2 regions of the Bradyrhizobium daqingense genome follow, and region 2 is predicted to be linked to the other one. Evidence: predicted binding sites of a transcription regulator. Region 2 holds the regulator's gene; the other holds the start of a gene.
What was found. Region 2 encodes PhoB, which activates phosphate uptake and scavenging genes when phosphate is short. Its sites were predicted from a motif close to TGTCATNNANCTGTCAT; they were not measured.
Positions count from the first base shown of each region.

Region 1: the regulator PhoB is predicted to act here: its motif matches at 4,581-4,597, upstream of ugpB (sn-glycerol-3-phosphate ABC transporter substrate-binding protein UgpB).

Region 1 is NZ_CP088014.1:843,192-850,918, reverse strand. Features, by position in the region: gene LPJ38_RS03885 (Hsp20 family protein) at 1-12, opposite strand, end outside; gene LPJ38_RS03880 (sn-glycerol-3-phosphate import ATP-binding protein UgpC) at 342-1,430, opposite strand; gene ugpE (sn-glycerol-3-phosphate ABC transporter permease UgpE) at 1,437-2,285, opposite strand; gene ugpA (sn-glycerol-3-phosphate ABC transporter permease UgpA) at 2,285-3,166, opposite strand; gene ugpB (sn-glycerol-3-phosphate ABC transporter substrate-binding protein UgpB) at 3,216-4,526, opposite strand; gene LPJ38_RS03860 (CaiB/BaiF CoA transferase family protein) at 4,746-5,966, opposite strand; gene LPJ38_RS03855 (organic hydroperoxide resistance protein) at 6,130-6,555, opposite strand; gene LPJ38_RS03850 (MarR family winged helix-turn-helix transcriptional regulator) at 6,710-7,171, shown strand; gene LPJ38_RS03845 (GIY-YIG nuclease family protein) at 7,182-7,424, opposite strand; tRNA gene LPJ38_RS03840 (tRNA-Ala) at 7,559-7,634, opposite strand.
Region 2 is NZ_CP088014.1:438,878-446,604, forward strand. Features, by position in the region: gene LPJ38_RS02040 (aspartate aminotransferase family protein) at 1-151, opposite strand, end outside; gene LPJ38_RS02045 (GcrA family cell cycle regulator) at 621-1,133, shown strand; gene phoB (phosphate regulon transcriptional regulator PhoB) at 1,350-2,057, opposite strand; gene phoU (phosphate signaling complex protein PhoU) at 2,080-2,796, opposite strand; gene pstB (phosphate ABC transporter ATP-binding protein PstB) at 2,808-3,629, opposite strand; gene pstA (phosphate ABC transporter permease PstA) at 3,626-4,471, opposite strand; gene pstC (phosphate ABC transporter permease subunit PstC) at 4,476-5,465, opposite strand; gene pstS (phosphate ABC transporter substrate-binding protein PstS) at 5,620-6,633, opposite strand; gene LPJ38_RS02080 (ATP-binding protein) at 6,778-7,727, opposite strand, start outside.

The DNA of each region.
Region 1 (7,727 bases), 400 kb from region 2:
AACACGAGACATAGTTTACAAAGTCCTCTCGAAGCGACTTTGGTGCATCAGGGCCCGCGAGCGGCACCCCTTGATCAGCAATATGGGCATGTTCCCCTGCGGGTTCAAGCAGGTAGCGGGAAGCTGTGGATGGCCCGATTTCACCATCGATAGGCTCGATATAGCCTCAGGTGCGCCATGGCCGGGCTCGTCCCGGCCACCACGACCTTGCTCGCGGCACTGAGAACGTGGATGCCGGGGCGATCCGGGCGGGGCGAATTCGCGAGAAAATTTCTCCAATGAAAACAGGCCCTGCTCTACTGTGCATGGGGTTGTTTTCGTACTCTGGTTTCGGAACCAGCTCAGGCCTCGAGCCGCTTCCGCCCGTCGGCGCTGAACAGATGCAGCTTCGCCCGCGCTGCGGCGACGCGGATCCTCTGGCCGATGGCGGGCGCTTCCGTTCCGGGAATGCGGACGATGATCTCGCCGGGCGGCAGCTCGCCCGGGGTCGCGGCGACGCGCTGGTCTTCCTCGGCCCGCGCGCCGTAGATGAAGGTCTCCGCGCCCACGCGCTCGATCGCCTCCACGGTCAGCGGCAAGGCGACGCCGCCGGCCGGGGTCTGGTCGGTGATGACGAAGTCTTCCGGGCGGATGCCGAGGATGCCGGCGTCCGCGGCGTTGCTGCCGGCGAGCTGCGATCTGATCTCCTCGGGACGTGTCGACATCAGATTCATCGGCGGCGCGCCGATGAAGGAGGCGACGAAGGTCGTCGCCGGCTTCTCGTAGATCGCCAGGGGATTGCCGACCTGCTCAACCTGGCCGCCGTTCATCACGACCAGAATGTCGGCGAGCGTCATCGCCTCGAGCTGGTCGTGGGTGACGTAGATGGAGGTCGTGTTGAGCCGGCGCTGCAATTTACGGATCTCGACGCGCATCGCGATGCGCAGCTTTGCATCGAGATTGGAGAGCGGCTCGTCGAACAGAAAGACCTTCGGTTGGCGCACGATGGCGCGGCCCATGGCGACGCGCTGGCGCTGGCCGCCGGAGAGCTGGCGCGGCTTGCGCTCCAGCATGGCGGACAGTTCGAGCACGCGCGCGGCTTCCTCGACGCGGGTCTTGATCTCGGCTTCCGCCATGCCGCGGTTGCGCAGGCCGTAGGCCATGTTGTTGTAGACGCTCATATGCGGATAGAGCGCGTAATTCTGGAACACCATCGCGATGTCGCGATCGGCGGGCTCGATCTGGTTGACCACGCGCCCGCCGATGTCGATCTCGCCGCCGGTGACGGTCTCCAGCCCCGCGACCATGCGCAGCAGCGTGGACTTGCCGCAGCCGGAGGGGCCGACCAGCACGCAGAACTGTCCGTCGCCGACATCGACGTCGACGCCCTTGATGGCCTCGAAGCCGCCGGGATAGGTCTTGCGGACGTTGCGCAGGGTGACGTTAGCCATAAGTCTCTACTTTTCCGTCTCGACCAGTCCGCGCACGAACAGCTTCTGCATGACAACGACGACGAACACCGGCGGCAGCATGGCGAGCACGGCGGTCGCCATCACGATCGGCCATTCGGTGAGCGCATCGGTGGTGGTGATCATCTTGCGGATGCCGATCTGGATGGTCTGCATGTCGTCGCGCGTGGTGATCAGCAGCGGCCAGAGATATTGATTCCAGCCGAGGATGAACAGGATCACGAACAGCGCCGCCATGTTGGTGCGCGATAGCGGCAGCAGCGTATCCCAGAAGAAACGGAACGGGCCGGCGCCGTCGATGCGCGAGGCTTCCAAAAGCTCGTCCGGTACGGTCATGAAGAACTGGCGGAACAGCAGCGTTGCGGTCGCGGATGCGATCAGCGGCAGCGACAGGCCGGCATAGCTGTCGAGCATGTGCAGGTCGGCGACGATCTTGTAGGTCGGATAGATGCGCACCTCGACCGGCAGCATCAGGGTGATGAAGATGATCCAGAAGATCGCCATCCGGAACGGAAAGCGGAAATAGACGATCGCATAGGCCGAGATGATCGAGACCGCGATCTTGCCGATCGCGATCAGCATCGCCATCACCAGCGAGTTCAGCATCATGTTGCCGACTGGCTCGCGGGTGGAGCCGCTCGTGCCGACGAAGATCGTCTGGTAGTAGGTTTCGAGGAAATGGCCGCCCGGCAGCAGCGACATCTGGCCGTTGGCGATCACGGCGTTGTCCTGCGTGGAGGCGACGAAGGCGAGATAGACCGGGAAGGCGACGATCGCGATCCCGATCCAGAGGATGATGTGGGCGATGTAGCGCCGGAAGCCCTCTTCCTCCACCATCAGTAGGTCACCTTGCGTTCGACGAAGCGGAACTGGATTCCCGTCAGCACGATCACCATGATCATCAGAATCACCGATTGCGCGGCAGAGCTGCCGAGATTGCCGCCGAGCAGGCCGTCGGTATAGACCTTGTAGACCAGCGTCTCTGTCGACTTGCCAGGCCCGCCGCGGGTCATGGTGTCGATGATGCCGAATGTGTCGAAGAAGGCGTAGACGATGTTGACGACCAGCAGGAAGAAGATGGTCGGCGACAGCAGCGGAAAGGTCACGGTCCAGAACCTGCGCATCGGGCGCGCGCCGTCGATTGCGGCCGCCTCGAGCACGCTGCGCGGGATGCTCTGGAGGCCGGCGAGGAAGAACAGGAAGTTGTAGGAGATCTGTTTCCAGGCGGCGGCGAGGATGATCAGCGCCGCGGCCTGATCGCCGTCGAGCAGCGGATTCCAGTCGATGCCCAGGGCGCGCAAGTACCGCGCGAGCACGCCGAGCGAGGGATGCAGCATGAAGATCCAGAGCACGCCGACGACCGGCGGCGCCACCGCATAGGGCCAGATCAGCAGCGTGCGGTACAGCGTTCCGCCGCGCAGCGGCTTGTCCGCCATCACGGCGAGCAGAAGCGCGAAGGACAGCGAGGATACCGCAATGGCGAACGAGAAGAAGAAGGTCCGGACGATCGCCTCGAAATAGGCGCGCTCCTTGAACAGGTCGAGATAGTTCTCGAACCAGACGAAGCTGGTCGACAGGCCGAAGGCATCCTGGAGCAGGAAGGACTGGATCACCGCCTGCAAGGCCGGCCAGTAGAAAAAGATCAGCACGATCGCGAGCTGCGGCGCAACCAGCGCGTAGGGCAGCAGCTTTGATTGGAAAATGGCTTGCTTTTGCATGATGCCCGCAGGAGCGGCAGGCCGGCATCCCGGCCTGCCGTCGGTCGCCTTACTTCACGGCGGTCTTTTCGAACTGACGCAGCATCGTGTTGCCGCGCTCGACGGCGGCATCCAGCGCCTGCTTGGCGGTCTTCTTGCCGGCGAGCGCCTGCTCGATTTCTTCCGCCCAGACGTCGCGCAGCTGCACCATGTTGCCGAGGCGCAGGCCGCGGGAATTCTCGGTCGGCTCCTTGTTGGTCAGCTCGAGCAGCGGCGTCTCGAGATAGGGCTGATCCTTGTAGAAGCCCTCGGCTTTGGCCTTGTCATAGGCGGCCTTGGTGATCGGCAGATAGCCGGACGATTTGTGGATGAAGACCTGGCGATCGGTATCCGAGAGGAAGGTCAGGAATTTCGCCACGCCCTTGTATTCGTCGGCCGACTTGCCGCCCATCACCCAGAGCGAGGCGCCGCCGATGATCGAGTTCTGCGGTGCGCCCTTCGCGTCGGGATAATAGGGCATCGGCACCGCGGTGAAGGCGAACTTGGCTTGAGCCTTCACGTTGCCGAAGAAGGCCGACGAAGTCAGGTAGAGCGGGCATTCGCCGGACGTGAAGCGGCCTTCACCGGTGTTGGTGCGCCCAGCATAATCGTAGGTCTTGTCCTTCTGGAGCTCGACAAGGTTCTGGAGGTGCTTGACCTGCAGCGGCCCGTTGAAGGAGAGCACCGTGTCGAAGCCGTCGAGGCCGTTGGCCTTGCTGGCGAGCGGCACGTTGTGCCAGGCGGAGAGCTGCTCGAGATTGACCCAGGTGACCCAGGAGTTGGAGAACCCGCAGGTGGCATGGCCGGCCGCCTTCAGCTTCTTCGCCGCGTCGAACACTTCGGGCCAGGTCTTGGGAATCTCGACATTGGCCTTCTTCAGCGCGTCGAGATTGACCCACATCACCGTGGACGAGGAGTTGAAGGGGAAGGACAGCATCTCGCCCTTCGAGGTCGAGTAATAGCCGGTGATCGCGGGCAGATAGGCCTTGGGATCGAACTTCTCGCCGGCGTCCTGCATCAGCTTGTAGACCGGTTTAACCGCCCCGGTCGCGGCCATCATGGTCGCGGTGCCGACCTCGAACACCTGCATAATGTGCGGCGCGTTGCCGGCACGGAACGCGGCGATGCCGGCGTTCATCGTGTCGGCGTAGTTGCCCTTGTAGGTCGGGACCACCTTGTAATCGCTCTGCGCGGAGTTGAAGTCGCCGGCGAGCTTGACGATGACGTCGTTGTTCGCGCCGGTCATGGCGTGCCACCACTGGATTTCGGTGACGGCCAGCGCCGGCGAGGCCGCCATGCCAACGGCGACTGCGAAAGCCGCACCAAAGTGTCGAAGAGCCATCAAGAAAACCTCCCTTGCCCGTCACTAAAGAAGCGCTTGCGCTAGCAGCGCCATATGACGTTCACATGACTGTGTAAGCGGGAGAAACGAAAGCGGCAAGCGCAGGGAATGGGAAGCCGGAAAATAGGCGAATGCCGACGGCAGCCTTTTTCGTTCGCGCTGCACGTGCGTGCCTGCGCCGCAATGCGGCATGGATATCGGATGGAGAAGGCCGGCGACTTAGCGCTTGCGCTCGGGGCCGCAGACCGTGCCCTTCTCCAGCATCGAGTCGATCTCGGCCTGGGCGTAGCCGAACTCGCCGAGCACCTCCGTCGCGTGCTGGCTGAATTTCGGCGGCACGCGGCGCAGGCTCGGCTTGGTGCGGTCGAGCCGGATCGGCGAGGCCACGCCCTTGTACCAATCCTTCTCGATGATATCGCCGCGCGCGACGGTGTGCGGGTTGGCCAAGGCCTGATCGATCTTCTGCACGGGACCCGCGGGCAGGCCCGCCGCGAGCAGGCGGTTGCACAGCGGCTCGGCCTCGTGCTGGCTGAACACCGCGGCAAGCTCGGCGCGCAGCGCCTCGCGGTTGGCGATGCGGTCCTTGTTGCGGGCGAACCGCGGGTCGGTGCCGAGCTCGGGCTTGCCGATCTCCTTGACGAGCTTGCGGAACGTGCCGTCGTTTCCGACGCCGATGAAGATGTCGTCGGTCTTGGTCGGGAAGATCGCGTAGGGCACGAGGTTCGGGTGCTCGTTGCCGGTCAGCGAGGGCGGCTTGCCATGCATGAAATAATTCGCGGTGTGCGGATGCATGATGGCAAGGCCGGTCTCGTACAGCGTCGTCTCCAGGAACTGGCCCTTGCCCGACCGCTGCCGCTCCGACAGAGCCATTAGGATACCGATCGCCGCATAGAGGCCGGTGGTGATGTCGACCAGGGGCACGCCGATCCGCATCGGCCCGCTCTCGGGCGAGCCGGTCGCGGCGATCATGCCGGTCATCGCCTGGATGATGGCGTCATAGCCGGGATTGCCGCCGCGCGGACCGTCGGCGCCGAAGCCGCAGATCCGGCAATGCACGAGGCGCGGAAATTTCTTGCTGAGGATTTCGTTGCCGATGCCCCATTTCTCCAGCGTGCCCGGCTTGAAATTCTCGATCAGGACGTCGGCGGTCTCCAGCATCTTGAGCAGCACGGTACGGCCGCCCTCGGCGGCGAGGTCGAGGCCGATCGAGCGCTTGTTGCGGTTGATGCCGATGAAATAGGCCGCGTCCTCCTCGTGGAAAGGAGGGCCCCATTCGCGCACCTCGTCGCCCGCAGGCGGCTCGACCTTGATCACGTCGGCGCCATGGTCGGCGAGGATCTGGGTGCAGTAGGGACCGCCGAGCACGCGCGTGAGATCGATGACGCGCAATCCGCTCATGGCACCCAGAACGGCTTCAGAACCCGCGGCTTCAGAACTCATGCCTTCGCTTCCCCTGTGTCGACAATTGATTACAGGCCTAGCGAGGTTCGTGCATACCAGCAATGGCCCCGCGGGCAGGGGCGTATGCGCATTCCCCGGAATGGCAAATCGGCGGAAGCGGCCGGCCCGATGGGGATCCCGGGCCAGCCAATTCGCACGTCGGTCAGACGACCGTCAGGCGAACGTCGACGTTCCCGCGCGTGGCATTGGAGTACGGACACACCTGGTGCGCCTTCTCGACCAGCGCTTCGGCCTCGGCGCGGGCGAGGCCCGGCAGCGAGACGGCGAGGTCGATGTCGAGACCGAAGCCGCCCTCCGAGCGCGGGCCGATGCCGACGGTCGAGGTCACGGAGGCATCGGCCGGAACCTTGGGGCCGCCCTGCGAGGACACGAACTTCATCGCGCCGATGAAGCAGGCGGCATAGCCGGCCGCGAACAGCTGCTCCGGATTGTTGCCGGCGCCGCCGCCGCCGCCGAGCTCCTTCGGCGTGGTCAGCTTGACGTCGAGCGCGCCGTCGAGGGTTGCCGCATGGCCGTCGCGGCCGCCGGTCGCCTTGGCGCTGGTCTTGTAGAGGACGTTCACGGACATTTTCATCTCCCTTGGGGGTTCGGGTGGACAGGGTCCATATCGCAGACAATTAGATTGCGCGCAATCTAAATCGTTGGGTCTCACATTTAATTGTTCGCAATTGAATATGCGGCCGCCCGCCCCCACAATGCGGCAAATCCCTGTGAGATTCTCCATGGCCCGGAAACCATCGGCGGCGGACGCCCCGCTGCGGCTCGACAACCAGATCTGCTTCGCGGTCTATTCGGCCACGCATGCCTTCAACCGAGTCTACAAGCCGCTCTTGGACCGGCTCGGCCTGACCTATCCGCAATATCTGGTGATGCTGGTGTTGTGGGAGCGCGACGACGTGCCGGTGAAGGACATCGGCGAGAAGCTGTTCCTCGATTCCGGCACGCTGACGCCGCTGCTCAAGCGGCTCGAGGCCGCTCATCTCGTCAAGCGCACGCGGTCGAAAGAGGACGAACGTCAGGTGCTGATCGCCCTGACGCCGCAGGGCCACGCGCTGAAGGACAAGGCGCGCGCCGTGCCGCAATCGATCCTGGCGGCGTCGGATTGCTCGGTGTCGGAACTGGTCGCGATGAAGGACGAGATCGTCGCGCTGCGGGATCGGCTGAATGCGGTGATCGGGGAGTAGGGGGATCGGCCTAGGACAGCCGCTTCTTCGTGAAGGCGCGGCCCGAGTGGGATTTCAGATACGCCTCAAACGCGAGCGCTTTATGCTTGTCCGCGAAGGCGCAGTACCAGATCAACGTCCAAGGCTTGAACTTGGCGGTGTGGCTGGATTTGCCGGCATTGTGTTCCGGAATCCGCCGCTTCAAGTCTTGCGTGGCGCCGATGTATTCCTGCTCGGGAAATTCGATGCTGCGGAGGATGTAGACGTACCACATTGACGGCTATCGCCTGGGTGGTCGTTAGGTGGGGCCTCACTGGTCCGTCTTCGCCCTTCGGGCTTCGCCGGACACCACGCTTCGCCCTTCAGGCTCCCCGTGGCTGCGCCACGCGTAGCCCGAAGGGCGAAGCGTGGTGGAGCCAGGCGGGATCGAACCGCCGACCTCTTGCATGCCATGCAAGCGCTCTCCCAGCTGAGCTATGGCCCCTTAACCCTGAACGGGGTGAATCTGGTGGATCACCCCCTACCGGCGAGCCTTTCCGACTCGCGCGGTGCACCCTTTTTCACAGATCAGGACTGA
Region 2 (7,727 bases):
AATGGCCAAGCGCGTTCACCGCAACGCCCGAGGTGAAATCGAGATAGCGATCGCCATTGGTCGCGATCAGCCAGCAGCCTTCGCCGCGCTCGAAACCAAGCTCGGCCCTGGCGAAAACGGGAAGCAGATGCGGCGCGGCGCTGTTGGTCATGACCATCACTTGGATGTTGCATTTGAATGTTGAGACCTGCCTGGCATGCCTTGCGCAGCGCACCATTGACCGGTCCGGAAAAACGAAACGTGCCGCCTTTTAAGGGCGGCACGCGCCACTATCTTATGCCTGGCAAGACGGGTGTCAATGCCGCCCGGAAAGCCCCGCGAAACGCTGATTCCGTAGTCTTGCGGTGCCGATTTTGCGGGGTTTTCACCACGGAACATGTGGAAGCGAGTCGGCGGACTCTTGCGCGGGAGTCACGCCATATTGTAGCGTTTGGCCTGTCAGATACGACATCTCGTGCAGCGGTTCTGATCCCAAGAGTCCTCATGTACCGGCGTAAACGTTCGGGCGCTCGTCACGCGCCCGGCGAGCCTTAAGGGATTCTGGCGGCACGGGTTTTCAAGGCTTAGGCATTCGCTGTGAGGCTCCAGGATGGTTGGCCGGCAGCGAGGGAAAGGGTGCAATGACGGTTTTGACCTGGTCCGATGATCGCGTCGAGCAGCTGAAAAAGCTCTGGGAGGCCGGACTTTCGGCCAGCCAGATCGCGGCTGAACTCGGCAATGTGACCCGCAATGCCGTGATCGGCAAAGTGCACAGGCTCGGCCTGTCCGGCCGCGCCAAGAGTCCGTCTTCGGCCGCGCCCCGGCCGCGCAAGGCGCGCCCGGCGCAGCACATGATGCGGGTGACCCGCCCGATCTCGCGTGGCAACACCGCGCTGGCGCAGGCCTTCGATGTCGAGGTCGAGGCAGAGCCCGTCACCTACGACAACGTGGTGCCGATGAGCCAGCGGCTGTCGCTGCTGGAATTGAACGAGGCGACCTGCCACTGGCCGGTCGGCGATCCCTCGAGCCCGGATTTCTTCTTCTGCGGCGGCAAGGCGCTCTCCGGCCTGCCCTACTGCGCCCAGCACTCGCGCGTCGCCTATCAGCCCGCAGCGGATCGCCGACGCGCACCGGCCAAGCCGAGCACGCGGTAAGATTTTTCTGAGATCAAACGGAGCCGTCACACGTGACGGCTCTACAAACTCCGCCGTCGTCCCGGCGAAGGCCGGGACCCATGCTCCCAGCACTCAATTGTTGTGCGAAGAGGTCACTCCGAGTCTTCGCCAAACCACTTCCTGTGGTTATGGGTCCCGGCCTTCGCCGGGACGACGTCGGAAAATGTGGCGGCAGCCTGCCAGCCAAATTGCAACTTACGTCTGCTCCGCCTTCGCAAACCGATCGTCGAGCGCATAGCCGGCGCCGCGGACGGTGCGGATGGGGTCCTGCTCACGGCCGAGATTGAGCAGCTTGCGCAGGCGGCCGATATGGACGTCGACGGTGCGTTCGTCGATGTAGATGTCGCGGCCCCAGACGCTGTCGAGCAGTTGCTCGCGCGAGAACACGCGGCCGGGATGCTCCAGGAAGAACTCCAGCAAGCGATATTCGGTCGGGCCGAGATCGATCGGCCGGCCCGAGCGCGCCACGCGGCGCTTGTCGCGGTCGAGCTCGATGTCGCCATAGGCGAGCACGGTGGCGAGCCGCTCCGGGCTTGCCCGCCGCAGAAGGCCCTTCACGCGCGCCAGCAGCTCCGGCACCGAGAACGGCTTGACGATGTAATCGTCGGCGCCGGTCGCAAGACCCCGCACCCGCTCGCTCTCCTCACCCCTCGCGGTGAGCATGATGATCGGCAGCTGCTTGGTCTCGGGACGGGTGCGCAGACGCCGGCACAGCTCGATGCCTGACAGCCCCGGCAGCATCCAGTCGAGCACGATCAGATCGGGGATGTGTTCCTTGAGGCGGGTGTCGGCGTCGTCGCCGCGCATCACCGTCTCCACGTCATAGCCGTCGCCTTCGAGGTTGTAGCGCAGAAGCTCGGTGAGAGCTTCTTCGTCTTCAACCACCATAATGCGTGCGCCCATGTGGTCGTCGCTCCTTAAGTCGTCAGGTATTCGGGACCGTCGTGGCGAAGGTCGTCATGTCGCCCTTCGGCCGCTTGTCGGTGATCGCCTGACCCTCGATCATGTAGAACACGGTCTCGGCGATGTTGGTGGCGTGGTCGCCGATCCGCTCGATGTTCTTGGCGCAGAACATCAGGTGGATGCAGAACGAGATGTTGCGCGGATCCTCCATCATGTAGGTGAGGAGCTCGCGGAACAGCGAGGTGCAGATGGCGTCGACCTCCTCGTCGCCCTTCCACACCGCCATCGCCGCCGGCAGATCATGCGCGGCATAGGCGTCCAGCACCGACTTGACCTGCTGCTGCACGAGGTCGGTCATGTGCTCAAGGCCCCGGAACAGCTTCAGCGGATGGAAGTCCGCATCGAGCGCAGCGACGCGCTTGCCCATGTTCTTGGCGAGGTCGCCGATGCGCTCGAGATCGGTCGCGACGCGCATGGCGCCGACGATCTCGCGCAGGTCGACCGCCATCGGCTGGCGGCGGGCGATGGTGAGCACGGCGCGCTCCTCGATGCGCTTCTGCAGCGCGTCGAGCTCGGCGTCGATGGTGACGACGCGCTGGCCGAGCGCGACGTCGCGGCGGATCAGCGCGTCGACGGAATCGACGATCATGCGCTCGGCGATGCCCCCCATCTCGGCGACCAGACGCGTGAGCTCCTGGAGGTCGGTGTCGAAGGCCTTTGCGGTATGTTCAGAACCCATGTCCCGTCTCCTCAGCCGAACCGGCCGGTGATGTAATCCTGCGTGCGCCGGTCGCTCGGCGACGTGAAGATCTTGCTGGTGTCGTCGAACTCGATCAGCTCGCCGAGATACATGAAGGCGGTCTTGTCGGAGACGCGGGCCGCCTGCTGCATATTATGGGTGACGATCGCGATCGTGTAATTTTCGGACAGTTCCTGGATCAGCTCCTCGACCTTGGCGGTCGAGATCGGATCGAGCGCCGAGCAGGGCTCGTCGAATAGGATCACCTCGGGCCGCACCGCGACGGTGCGCGCGATGCAGAGACGCTGCTGCTGGCCGCCGGAGAGCGACAGGCCGGAGGCGTTGAGCTTGTCCTTGACCTCGTTCCACAACGCGCCGCCGCGAAGCGCCTTCTCGACGCGGCCGTCCATCTCGGATTTCGAGATCTTCTCGTAGAGGCGGATGCCGAAGGCGATGTTCTCGTAGATCGTCATCGGGAACGGCGTCGGCTTCTGGAACACCATGCCGACGCGAGCGCGCAGCAAATTGAGGTCGAGCTTGGGATCGAGGATGTTGGTCTGATCCAGCAACAGCTGGCCGGTGGCGCGCTGGCCCGGATAAAGATCGTACATCCGATTGAAGATGCGCAGCAGGGTCGACTTGCCGCAGCCCGACGGGCCGATGAAGGCCGTGACACGGTTGGTGCCGAGCGCCAGATTGATGTTCTTCAGCGCGTGGTGCTCACCGTAGTAGAAGTTCAGATTGCGCGCGGTGACCTTGGCGGGCGCCTCGGGCAGCGGCTGCGAGCCGGGGTGAACGGTCGGCGCACTCATGGAAACAGACATTTCACTCATTTTGCAGTCCTCTCGGCGCCAAGGATGCGCGCGCCAATGTTCAGGGCAAGCACAGTCAGGGTGATGAGCAACGCGCCGCTCCAGGCGAGTTGCTTCCAATATTCGTAGGGGCTCTGCACGAAGTTGTTGATGGTCACCGGCAGGTTGGCCATCGTCTTGTTCAGGCCGAGGCTGAAGAACTGGTTCGACAGCGCCGTGAACAGCAGCGGCGCGGTCTCGCCCGCGACGCGGGCAGTCGCCAGCAGCACGCCGGTGATGAGGCCGGAGCGCGCGGCGCGATAGGCGATGCGCTTGATCACCAGCGACCGCGGCAGACCGAGCGCGGAGGCCGCCTCGCGCAGCGGGTTCGGCACCAGCAGCAGCATGTCTTCGGTGGTGCGCACCACGACCGGGATTACGATCACGGCGAGCGCCAGCGCGCCGGCGATGGCCGAGAAGCCACGCATCGGCACCACCACCGCGCCGTAGATGAACAGGCCGATGATGATCGAGGGCGCCGACAGGAGAATGTCGTTGATGAAGCGGATCACCGAGGTCAGCTTGTCGTTGCGGCCGTACTCGGCGAGATAGGTGCCGGCGAACAGGCCGAGCGGCGCGCCGATGCCGACGCCGATCACGGTCATGATGAGCGAGCCGACGATGGCGTTGAGCAGACCGCCCTCGTTCGATCCGGGCGGCGGCGTGTTCTCGGTGAAGACCTGGAGGTTGAGCCCGGCAAGGCCGTTGTAAAGCAGCGTCGCCAGGATCAGCGCGAGCCAGGTGACGCCGAACGCTGCGGCTGCGATGCAGAGGCCGCGAATGACGATGTCCCAGCGGCGGCGGCGTGAATAGATCGGGTTCATGGCTTCACTTCCCCGCCTTGGTTTCCAGGCGCAGCAGCATCAACCGGGCGGCCGCGAGCACGAAGAACGTCAGCACGAACAGCAAGAGGCCGAGCAGGATCAGGCCGGACTGGTGCAGGCCGTCGCTTTCGGCGAACTCGGAGGCAATCGCCGCCGAGATCGTCGTGCCCGGCGCGAAGATCGAGGAGGAGATGCGGAACGAGTTGCCGATGATGAAGGTCACGGCCATGGTCTCGCCCAGGGCGCGCCCCAGCGCCAGCATGACGCCGCCGATGATGCCGACGCGGGTGTAGGGGATCACCACGCTGCGGACGACCTCCCAGGTGGTGCAGCCGACGCCGTAGGCGGCTTCCTTGAGCACCGGCGGCACAGTCTTGAACACGTCGACCGAGATCGAAGTGATGAAGGGCAGCACCATGATGGCGAGGATCAGGGCGGCGTTGAACAGGCTGAGATAGGACGGGGGGCCTGCGAAGATAGCGCCCAGCACGGGGACGCCGTCGAAGACCCTGATCATGAAGGGTTGGAACGTGTTGGCCAGGAAGGGGCCGAGCACGAAGAAGCCCCACATGCCGTAGATGATCGAGGGAATGCCGGCGAGCAGCTCGACCGCCATGCCGATCGGGCGGCGCAGCCATTGCGGGCAGAGCTCGGTGAGGAAGATCGCAATGCCGAGACCGACCGGAATGGCGATCAGCATCGCGATGAAGGAGGTGACGAGCGTGCCGTAGATCGGCCCGAGCGCGCCGAGCACGGGCGGATCGGCCGACGGCGCCCAGCGCTGCGTCCACAGGAACGGCAGGCCGTATTCCTTGATCGCGGGGAAGGCACCGACGACCAAGGACATGATGATGCCGCCGAGGATCAGCAGCACCGAGATCGCGGAAAGCCGCGTGATCCAGTAGAAGGTGACGTCGCCGAGCTTGAACGCGCTCAAGGCCTTGGCGCGATCATACGGTCCGGCGTCGTCGATTACATCGCTCTGAACGGCCATCTCTGCCACGCCGATCCCCTGTACCCGTTTATGTATACGCTTGTTTTTGGTGCGGGGCCCCGGATGCGGCGCTAGCCCATCCGGGGCTTGGTTCTTGCGGATCAGCGGCCCAGCACTTCCAGCTCGGCCGCCTCCGGGACGCGAGAGGAGAGCCTCAGCTCTTGATCTCGGCAGCCCAGGTCTTTTCCACCTGCTGGACGACGCTGTCCGGCATCGGGATGTAGTCGAGTTCCTCGGCCATCTTGCCGCCGTTCTTGAAGGCCCAGCGGAAGAACTTGATGGCTTCCTGCGAGGCCGCCTTGTCGGTGGCGGACTTGTGCATGAGGATGAACGTCGCCGCCGTGATCGGCCAGGACTTGTCGCCGGGCTGGTCGGTCAGGATGACGTAGTAGCCGGGAGCCTTGGACCAGTCGGCGTTGGCGGCGGCCGCCTGGAAGGCCTCGACGGTCGGCTGCACCGGCTTGCCGGCCTTGTTGACGAGACCAGCGTAGGTCAGCTTGTTCTGCTTGGCATAGGCGTACTCGACATAACCGATCGAGTTCTTGGTCTGGCTGATGTTGCCCGACACGCCTTCGTTGCCCTTGGCGCCGACGCCGACCGGCCACTCGACCGCGGTGCCCTCGCCGACCTTGCTCTTCCAGTCCGCGCTGGCCTTGGAGAGATAGTTGGTGAAGTTGAAGGTGGTGCCCGAACCGTCCGAACGGCGGACCACGGTGATGGCGTCCGACGGCAGCTTCACGTTCGGATTGAGCTTCTTGATCGCGGCGTCGTCCCACTTGGTGATCTTGCCGAGATAGATGCTGGCCAGGGTCTCGCCGTCGAACACCAGTTCGCCCGGCTTCACGCCCTCGAGGTTGACGACGGGAACGATGGCGCCCATCACCATCGGCCACTGCACGAGACCGTCCTTCTCGAGCTGCTCGGCCTTGAGCGGCGCGTCGCTGGCACCGAAGGTCACGGTCTTGGCCTGGATCTGCTTGATGCCGCCGCCCGAGCCGATGGACTGGTAGTTCAGACCGTTGCCGGTCTCTTTCTTGTAGGCGTCAGCCCACTTCGAATAGATCGGGAACGGGAACGTCGCGCCGGCACCCGTGATGTCGGCAGCAAAGGCTGCCGTCGTCGATGCGGCGACCAAGCCAGCAGCGACGATAGTTTTGAGGAAATTCATGCTGGTCTCCATACAGGGGAGCGAAGCGCCATCCGCGCCCGATCGCGCTCCCGCGCCGCCCCCTTTAGGAGCGGTCGGCTGTGCTTTTACGAAGGTTTCATGACAGCTGGATGACACCCTCAAGCAACTGGAATCGCTTGATTTTTAGGGGACGGCCTGCGTCTTGGCCTGGGGAAAACAGGCGGTGAAAGTGGCACCCTGGCGCGGTACGCTTTCGATCAGGAGCCGCCCGCGATGACGGTTAAGAATATGTTTCACCAGCGATAATCCGAGGCCGGTTCCGCCTTGCGAGCGGCTGTCGCCGACGTCGACCCGATAGAAGCGCTCGGTCAGCCGCGGCAGATGCTCGGGCGCGATGCCGGGGCCGAAATCGCGGACCATGACCCGGATTTCCTGAGTTCCATCAGTGGCCGCCGTCTGCGTCAGCGACACGATGACGCGTCCGCCCGAAGCGCCATATTTGAGCGCGTTCTCGATCAGGTTCTCGAACAGGCGGAGCAGCTCCTCACGATCGCCTGCGATCATCACCGGGGCGTCCGGCAGATGGGTCTCGACCTCGACCTGGCGTTCCCGGGCCAGCGGCTCGAGCCCGTCGGCGACCTGGCGGATGATCGGCAGCAGGTCGACCAGGGTGTCGGGACGGACATGGGCCGAGAGCTCGACGCGCGACAGCGAGAGCAGGTCGTCGATCAGGCGGGCCATGCGGGTGGCCTGGTTGTGCATGATGCCGAGGAAGCGCTCGCGCGCCTTCGGATCGTCCTTGGCCTGGCCCTGGAGGGTGTCGATGAAACCGGACAAGGCAGCGAGCGGCGTGCGCAGCTCGTGGCTGGCATTGGCGACGAAATCGGCCCGCATCTCTTCGACCCGCCGCAGCGGCGTCTGGTCGTGGAAGGTCATCAGCATGCACTTGTCGGCGCCACCGAAACTGGTCGGCACCGGCACCGGCGTGATCATGAGCTCCAGCCAGCGATCGACCGGGACATGGTCGAGATAGGTCGCCCGTCGCGGCTCGGTGGTCGCGATCGCCTCGCGCAAGGCCGTGATGATCTCCGGCGAGCGCAGGGCAAATTGGGCGAGCTCGTTCCTGCGCAGCG